One region of the Burkholderia pyrrocinia genome, then DNA from elsewhere that is predicted to be linked to it. Evidence: riboswitches for the same ligand, from Rfam matches in the RefSeq annotation. Region 1 holds a riboswitch; the other holds the start of a gene.
The links. A riboswitch is a leader RNA that binds a small molecule or an ion and turns the genes downstream of it on or off. The one in region 1 is predicted to bind thiamine pyrophosphate.
Positions count from the first base shown of each region.

Region 2: it holds a riboswitch for thiamine pyrophosphate, as region 1 does, so the genes downstream of both, thiC (phosphomethylpyrimidine synthase ThiC) here and JYG32_RS12765 (FAD-dependent oxidoreductase) in region 1, are expected to answer to the same signal.

Region 1 is NZ_CP070977.1:2,751,671-2,756,117, forward strand. Features, by position in the region: gene JYG32_RS12755 (thiazole synthase) at 1-768, opposite strand, end outside; gene thiS (sulfur carrier protein ThiS) at 807-1,004, opposite strand; gene JYG32_RS12765 (FAD-dependent oxidoreductase) at 1,037-2,173, opposite strand; TPP riboswitch at 2,408-2,530, opposite strand; gene JYG32_RS12770 (ABC transporter ATP-binding protein/permease) at 2,801-4,447, shown strand, end outside.
Region 2 is NZ_CP070977.1:1,753,878-1,758,324, reverse strand. Features, by position in the region: gene JYG32_RS08220 (hypothetical protein) at 1-22, opposite strand, end outside; gene JYG32_RS08215 (glycine zipper 2TM domain-containing protein) at 231-446, opposite strand; gene JYG32_RS08210 (hypothetical protein) at 445-687, shown strand; gene thiC (phosphomethylpyrimidine synthase ThiC) at 681-2,612, opposite strand; TPP riboswitch at 2,737-2,854, opposite strand; gene JYG32_RS08200 (pentapeptide MXKDX repeat protein) at 3,125-3,397, shown strand; gene JYG32_RS08195 (cytochrome b/b6 domain-containing protein) at 3,570-4,202, shown strand; gene JYG32_RS08190 (molybdopterin-dependent oxidoreductase) at 4,232-4,447, shown strand, end outside.

The DNA.
Region 1 (4,447 bases):
CGTGCTCGCGTGCGCGGTCTCGCGCGCGTCCATCGGCCCGGCGAGATACGCGGCGCGGCCGGCCTCGACGCCCTGCGCAAAGGCGCGCGCCATGATCTCCGGATGCGTGGCCTGCGATACGGCCGTGTTCAGCAGCACGCCGTCGAAGCCCCATTCCATCACCTGGCACGCGTGCGACGGCACGCCGAGCCCCGCATCGACGATCAGCGGCACATCGGGCAACCGTTCGCGCAGCACGCGCAAGCCGTACGGGTTCACGACGCCCTTGCCCGTGCCGATCGGCGCGCCCCACGGCATCAGCGCCTCGCAGCCGACATCGAGCAGGCGCCGGCCGATCACGAGATCCTCGGTGCAGTACGGCAGCACCTTGAAACCGTCCTTCACCAGTTGCGCGGCGGCCTCGATCAGCCCGACCGGGTCGGGCTGCAGCGTGTAGTCGTCGCCGATCAGCTCGAGCTTGATCCAGTCGGTGCCGAATACCTCGCGCGCCATGTGCGCGGTCGTCACGGCCTCCGCGACGGTCTGGCAGCCGGCCGTGTTCGGCAGCAGCGGCACCGCGTGGCGCTTGAGCAGGTCGAAGAAGCCGGCTTCGGCCGTGCCGCCCGTCATCTGGCGGCGCAGGGCGACCGTCACCATCCCGGGGCGCGACGCGGCGATCGAATCGGACAGCGACTGCAGCGACGGATAGCGCGACGTGCCGAGCAGCACGCGGCTTGCGAAGGTTTCGCCGTACAGCGTCAGCGCGTCGGCGGATGTGAGGGACGTCATGTCGTTTTCCTGGAAGAGCGGGGACGAACCGGCGGCGCTCAGCCGCCCGCGACGGGGTGCACGACGTCGAGCTTGTCGCCCGCCGCGAGCGCGCGCGCCGCATGCTGCGTGCGCGCGACGAAGTTGCCGTTCAGCGCGACCGCGTACGGCGGACGCGCGCCGTACGCGGCGAGCGCGTCGGCCACCGTCGCGCCGTCGGGCAGCGTCAGGGTCTGTTGGTTGATCTGGATATCCATGAGGCTTCGTCGGATTCGGTCGGCGGCACGCGTCAGGCCGGCTGGCGCGCGTCGTTGCGGTGATGAAGGAGCGTCGGCCAGCGCGCGGTGTCACGCCACGCGGCGAACGCGTCGGCATCGCCGAACGCGCCGCCGAGCGCGGCTTCTGCGAACGCGACCGCTGCGTGCGCGACTTCCGGCGCGATCATGAAGCCGTGCCGGTACAGGCCGTTGACGGCGAGCGTCGACGCGCCGTCCCAGATCACCGCCGGGCGATGATCGGGCAGCGTCGGCCGGCACTGCGCATTGAGTTCGAGGATGCGCGCCTCGCCGAACGCCGGATGCACGGAGAACGCCGCGCTCAGCAGTTCGAGCGCCGAGCGCACGCTGACGGGCGACATGTCCTCGCCCTCCACCTCGGTCGCGCCGATCACATAAAGATCGTCCTGCTTCGGCGCGATGTACAGCGGATAGCGCGGATGCAGCAGCCGCACGGGCCGTGTGAGCCCGATGCCGGGCGCATGCACGCGTGCGACTTCGCCGCGGATGCCGCGCAGCGCGGGCAGCACAGGTTTCGCGCCGAGCCCGCGGCAGTCGATCGTGAAATGCGCGTCGGGCAGGTTCGCATCGTCGATCGCGACGTGCCAGTGCGCGTCGACGCCGCGTTCGGCGAGGCCCGTCGCGAGCGCGCGCAGTGCCTGGCGGTTGTCGAGCTGGCCTTCGCGCGGCAGCAGCAGCCCGCGCGCAAAGCGGCCCGCGAGCGCAGGCTCGGCCGCGTCGACCTGCGCGCCGGCGAGCGTGACGAAGCCGCCGTCGAACAGTTCGGCCGGCGCGTTCGCGCGCACGCGCCGCTCGAACAGCGGCGCCTCCGCGCGGTCCGCGTGATGCCAGACGACGAGCGTGCCGTGATGCTGGAAGAACACGGGTTCGGGCAGCTCGGCGAGCCATTGCGGCCAGCGCGCGAGCGACGCGGCGCCGAGCTCGGTGATCAGCAGCTCCGCGCTCGCCGCTTCCGCGAGCGGCGCGAGCATCGCGGCCGCGATCCACGCGGCCGACTGCTCGCCGTCCGGGCCGCCGCGCTCGTAGAGCGCGACCCGATGCCCGTCGCCCGCGAGCCGCCATGCGATCAGTCGGCCGACGAGGCCGCCGCCGAGCACCGCGAAATCGGGCCGTGAATCCTGGACGTTCATCGCGCACCCTCCTCGCGAGCCGCGCGAGCGCACGCGACTAACGTCGACGCGCACGCGCCGTCCCGTGCGAACGCACGCGACATCGGGCCGGGAGCCATGCAAAAGACTGAAGATTGTGCGGTCATCATTCCTTCCGTAACGCGCAATGCGCGTACCCAAAAGGACGAAACCGGCAGCAAAGGCCGGCCGGGCGGGACTCGGGCGCTGACCATGTGGGATGGCAGCCAGCGCGGCCCGGCGGGATCAGAAACTTCCCTCGCCGGTATTACCCGGATCGGGTGCGAAGGGTCTTTCTCAGCCTCGCCGCGCCGCCTGGAACATCTGCCGGCCGCGCACGAAGCACCCCTGTTTCGTCGTCGGCCATTAGACCATAAAAGCGGAAAGCGCCGCAAACTGTCCCCCTTGCGGCAAATTCGCCGTCGCGCTTCGCCGCTCTGGCACAATGCCCGCAGGCCGGCCGCACGAGCGGCCGGTTGCCGCGTCACCGCCGGCCCTTAAGTGCCGTTTAAGATGCGCGGGCGACCATCCGGACGCCCGCCGTCAGTCGGCGCCGCGCCCCGGCATGCCGTATCGCGGCGCGCGCCCGGCTTCGCCCGGCCCGCGCGCCGGCTACTCATCAGGAAGCACATGACCCAATCGATCGATCCCGTCCGCTCCGCCGCCTCCGACGCGCCGCAGGACGAGCGCCCGGTATCCGCATGGAGCCTCATCAAGCCCTACTGGGTATCGTCCGAATGGAAATTCGCGTGGGGCCTGCTGGTCACGATCATCGCGATCAACCTCTGCGTGGTCTGGATCAACGTCCGGCTGAACAAGTGGAACGCCGAGTTCTACAACGCGCTGCAGTCGAAGGACGTCCACGACTTCCCGGGCCTGATTATGCAGTTTTCGGCGCTCGCCTTCGCGTTCATCATCCTCGGAGTGTATGGGCTCTATTTGCGCCAGATGCTCGGATTTCGCTGGCGACAATGGATTACCGAACGATTCCTTACAGAATGGCTAAGCGATCGTGCGTTCTACCGGATCGAGCGTGACCGCCTTGCCGATAACCCGGACCAGCGAATTGCCGACGACCTTGCGTCGCTCACGACAACGACGCTGGCATTGTCACTCGACCTGTTGTCAACGGTCGTCACGCTTGTGTCGTTTATCACGATCCTATGGTCACTCGGTGGCGCACTCACGTTCGCGCTCGGCGGGTCGCCCATCACAATTCCTGGCTACATGGTCTGGGCCGCGGCGCTTTATGCTGTCGCGGGCTCGCTTCTGGCGCAAAAGTTCGGCCACCCCCTCGTGTCGATCAATTACCAACAACAGCGTGTGGAAGCAGATCTCCGTTTCGGTTTGATTCGCGTACGCGAAAACGCCGAGCAGATCGCCTTTTACGACGGTGAAGCGACTGAGAACGAAAACGCGAAAAATCTCTTCAAGCGTGTCCGCGACAACTGGTGGCGAGTGATGAAGTACACGAAGCGCCTATCGTTCGTCACGTATTTCTATGGACAGATCGCGATCATTTTCCCGCTCATTGTTGCTGCGCCCCGCTACTTTTCGGGTGCGCTAACGCTCGGCGTACTGATGCAGGTTTCATCCGCATTCAACACGGTCAGTGACTCGTTCTCGTGGTTCATCAACAGCTATCGATCGCTCGTCGAATGGCGCGCCACCGTCAACCGTCTGCGCGAATTCAAGCGCGTGATGGGCACGTCGCACCTGAAGGAAAGCATGTCGCCCGCGACCGAGCACGGCGGCATCAACCTGCACTACGTCGATGCGGCGAAGCTGTCGACGTCGTCGCTCAAGCTCGCGCTGCCGAACGGCAATGCGCTCGCGAACATCGGCAACGTCACGATCGAGCCGGGTTCGCGCTGGCTCGTGATCGGCAAGTCGGGTTCCGGCAAGAGCACGTTCATGCGCGCGCTCGCGGGGTTGTGGCCGTTCGGCGACGGCGCGATCGACGCGCCGGTCGGCGCGCGGATGATGTTCGTGCCGCAGACGAGCTATTTGCCGATCGGCACGCTGAAGGCCGCGCTCACCTATCCGGCGACACCCGATACATTCAGCGACGACGCGTGCCGCGACGCGCTGCGCGCATGCCGCCTCGAGGATTACGTCGAGCGCCTCGACGAAACCGCGCACTGGACGCGCGTGCTGTCGCCGGGCGAGCAGCAGCGTCTTGCCGGCGCACGCGTGCTGCTGCACAAGCCCGACTTCCTGTTCCTCGACGAAGCCACCAGCGCGCTCGACACCGACAACGAGGCACGCCTCTACCAC
Region 2 (4,447 bases), 1.0 Mb from region 1:
CGGCGACGAGGGTCCTGTTCATGATGTCTCTCCGGCGGAGCCGGCAATCGGCAGATGCTTAAGCTTAGGCCGGGCGCCGATGACACGGTGTGCGAAACGGTAACGGATCATTTCCGGAGCGCTGCGGCGTGCTGCGGCGCCGCATACGAAAAACGGCGCTTCCGCAGTGCGGAAACGCCGTCAGGCCGGAGCTCGCCGCGCTTCGCGCGGCGGCCGGATAGCCGGTCGGCTTATTTGCCGACCTGGTTGCCGATGATGCCGCCGGCCGCTGCGCCGCCCAGCGTCGACAGTGCGTTGCCGCCGATCGCCGCGCCGGCGACGCCGCCGACACCCGCGCCGATTGCCGTGTCGCGCTGGCGCCTCGTCATCGAGTCGCAGGCCGACAGGCTGGCCACCGTCGCGACGAGCAGCGCGCATACCCCAATACGCCGAATCGAATAGCTCATGATCGTTGTCCTTGCGGTAGTGAACGGAAGCACGCGCGACCGGCCGGCGGCCGCGCATGAACCCAATCTACGCGCCGCCCCGCGATGCTGCTGTAAGGACTTGTTAAGGCTTGCGCGGTTTCGTAATCAATTGTTTCCCGTGCGCAGGCAGGCATGCGACATGCGTAAAAAAGCCCGCTCGAAAGCGGGCTTCGTGCATCGCGATGCGTTTCCGGTGCGGATCGCCGCGTTTGCTTACTGACGGTGATAGATCTCGGCGCCGGTCTTGACGAACTCGACCGCCTTCACTTCCATCCCTTTCTTCAGCGCTTCGGTTTCCGACACGCCCTGCTGTGCCGCGAACTCGCGCACGTCCTGCGTGATCTTCATCGAGCAGAAGTGCGGGCCGCACATCGAGCAGAAGTGCGCGACCTTCGCGGAATCCTTCGGCAGCGTCTCGTCGTGGAATTCGCGCGCCTTGTCCGGATCGAGACCGATGTTGAACTGGTCTTCCCAGCGGAACTCGAAGCGCGCCTTCGACAGCGCGTTGTCGCGCACCTGCGCGCCCGGGTGACCCTTCGCGAGGTCGGCGGCGTGCGCGGCGAGCTTGTACGTGATGATGCCTTCCTTCACGTCGTCCTTGTTCGGCAGGCCGAGGTGTTCCTTCGGCGTCACGTAGCACAGCATCGCGGTGCCGAACCAGCCGATCATCGCGGCGCCGATGCCCGACGTGATGTGGTCGTAGCCCGGCGCGATGTCGGTGGTGAGCGGCCCGAGCGTGTAGAACGGCGCTTCCTTGCACCAGTCGAGCTGGAGATCCATGTTCTCCTTGATCAACTGCATCGGCACGTGGCCGGGGCCTTCGATCATCACCTGCACGTCGTGCTTCCACGCGATCTGCGTGAGTTCGCCAAGCGTCTTCAGCTCGCCGAGCTGCGCTTCGTCGTTCGCGTCGTAGATCGAGCCGGGACGCAGGCCGTCGCCGAGCGAGAAGCTCACGTCGTACGCCTTCATGATCTCGCAGATCTCTTCGAAGTGTTCGTACAGGAAGCTTTCCTTGTGATGCGCGAGACACCACTTCGCCATGATCGAGCCGCCGCGCGACACGATGCCCGTCATCCGGTTCGCGGTGAGCGGCACGTACTGCAGGCGCACGCCCGCGTGGATCGTGAAGTAGTCGACGCCTTGCTCGGCCTGCTCGATCAGCGTGTCGCGGAAGATTTCCCAGGTCAGGTCCTCGGCCTTGCCGTTGACCTTTTCGAGCGCCTGGTAGATCGGCACCGTGCCGATCGGCACCGGGCTGTTGCGGATGATCCACTCGCGCGTTTCATGGATGTGCTTGCCGGTCGACAGGTCCATCACCGTGTCGCCGCCCCAGCGGATCGCCCACGTCATCTTGTCGACTTCCTCGCCGATCGACGACGTGACGGCCGAGTTGCCGATGTTCGCGTTGATCTTCACGAGGAAGTTGCGGCCGATGATCATCGGCTCGGATTCCGGGTGGTTGATGTTCGCGGGGATGATCGCGCGGCCGCGCGCGATTTCGTCGCGCACGAACTCGGGCGTGATTTCGGCCAGCGCGTTCGCACCGAACGCAGCGGCACCGAACGCCTGGCCGGGGTGCTGGCGGCCCATCATCGCGGCGAGCTTCGCGCCGTTCGGGCCGCTCGCCTTCAGGCTCTCGAGGTACTCGGCGCGGCGCTGGTTCTCGCGGATCGCGATGTATTCCATTTCCGGCGTGATGATGCCCTGACGCGCATAGTGCATCTGCGTGACGTTCTTGCCGGCCTGCGCGCGGCGCGGGTTGCGGTGCAGGCCCGGGAAACGCAGGTCGGCGGTGGCCGGATCGGCCGCGCGCTCGAGGCCGTACCGGCTCGACAGGCCGGAGAGCCCTTCGGTGTCGCCGCGCGCTTCGATCCAGCGCTGGCGCAGCGCGGGCAGGCCCGCGCGGATGTCGATCTTCGCTTCCGGATCGGTGTAGGGGCCCGACGTGTCGTACACGTAGATCGGCGGATTCTTTTCGCCGCCGAAGCCGGTCGGCGTGTCGGCCTGCGTGATTTCGCGCATTGGTACGCGGATGTCGGGCTGCGAGCCGGTCACATAGACTTTCCGCGAATTCGGCAGCGGCGCGACGGCAGCGGCATCGACGTGGGCGTCGGCGGACAGAAACTTCGGATTGGCGTTCATGCAATCTCCTGTGTGAGCGCCGGACAGGCGCTTCGGCGCTTGCCCGGAGCCCTTGACGAATGTGGGGCTCGAGCTAAGCAGGAGACGAGGCTTGGTGAGGCGGCGGATTTCGTCAGAAGGATGGCGGCGGAATCCGTACGCTTCCCTGCGCTGGCATTATCCAGATCAGGTTCAAAGGGTATTTCTCACCCGCAATGCCGGTTTTGTTGACCGGGCGCATTGCAGGACCCCCGCGTTAGCAGCGCACACGATACACTGGCTTTGCGGCGGTTTCAACCGGTGGCAGATCGGTTGCCGCGGTGCAGTTGCAGCATTGCGGGCGGCGCGCCTGCCGCGCCAGCCGCGATGCATGACACCGCCGCACGGCCCTGCAGCCCGGCTGACAACGACGGCGCGGTGCAGCATTGCGGCACTTTCGGCAGCCCCTAAAAAAATATTTTCGAAACGACTGTCATTTCCCGCGACGTCCTCCGTCTATTCGGCTCCTCAAACCCATGTTTCGGAGAGATGTCATGAAAAAAGTACTGATCGCAGCCTGTGTCGCCGGTTTCGCCATGGCCGCAACGGGCGCATATGCGCAGAACGACGCGATGTCGAAGGAGGGTTCGTCGATGTCGAAGGAAGGTTCGGCGATGTCGAAGGACGCGATGGGCCACGACGCGATGGCCAAGGACGGCGCGATGAAGAAGGGCGCCATGAAGAAGCACGCGATGAAGAAGGACGCGATGTCGCACGACTCGATGGGCAAGCCGAAGTCGGACGACAAGATGGCCCCGTCGAACTGACGGATACGGACGGAGCGCGGCCGACGCGCGTGTCGCTGCTGCGTGCCGGGACGGCACGCGGTGCCGGCTGACGCGCGAGGCACGCGCCACGGCTGCGCGTCAGCGCATGCGTCGCCTGGCCGGTCTCCGGCCCCGTCTCGCGCTCCGTCGCCTCATTCCGGGAGTTTTCATCATGCAAACCGTTCCCGCCACCGGGCGCGCGGCCGCCACGCCGCCCGCGCGCCCGATCCATCCGCTGTGGGTGCGCGCGAGCCACTGGCTCAACGCGCTCGCGGCCGTGCTGATGGCGCTGTCCGGCTGGCGCATCTACGACGCGTCGCCGATCTATCCGCCGTTCACGTTTCCTCACGGCATCACGATCGGCGGCTGGCTCGGCGGCGCGCTGCAATGGCATTTCGCGGCGATGTGGCTGCTCGTCGGCAACGGGCTGTTCTACCTGGCGATGTCGCTTGCGACCGGGCGGCTTGTGCGCAAGATGCTGCCGGTCACGCCGGCATCCGTGTGGCGCGACGTGCGCGCGGCGCTCGGCGGGCGGCTGTCGCATGCCGACCTGAGCGTCTACAACGCGGTGCAGCGCGCGGCGTACCTGACCGCGATCGTCGATCTCGTCGTGCTGGTGCTGTCGGGGCTCGCGATCTGGAAATCCGTGCAGTTCCCGCTGCTGCGCGAACTGTTCGGCGGTTACGACAACGCGCGCGTCGTGCATTTCTGGGCGATGTCGCTGCTCGTCGCGTTCTTCGTCGTGCATGTCGCGATGGCGCTGCTGGTGCCGCGCTCGCTGCTCGCGATGCTGCGCGGCCGTTGAACGGCACGAAGGTGCCGAAGGAAATCATCATGTCCGAATCCGAACACAAGCGCGACCGCCCGCTGTGGACCCTCGACCGGAAGTCGCTCGAACTCGACGTGCGCCGCGAGCTCGAGATGCCGTCGCGGCGGCTGTTCAACCGGCGCGTGCTGACGCTCGGCGGCCTGACGATGCTGACCGGCTGCACGCTGCAGGACGACGCGTCGGTCAACACGTTCCTCGAGAAGGTGTCGCGCATGAACGAT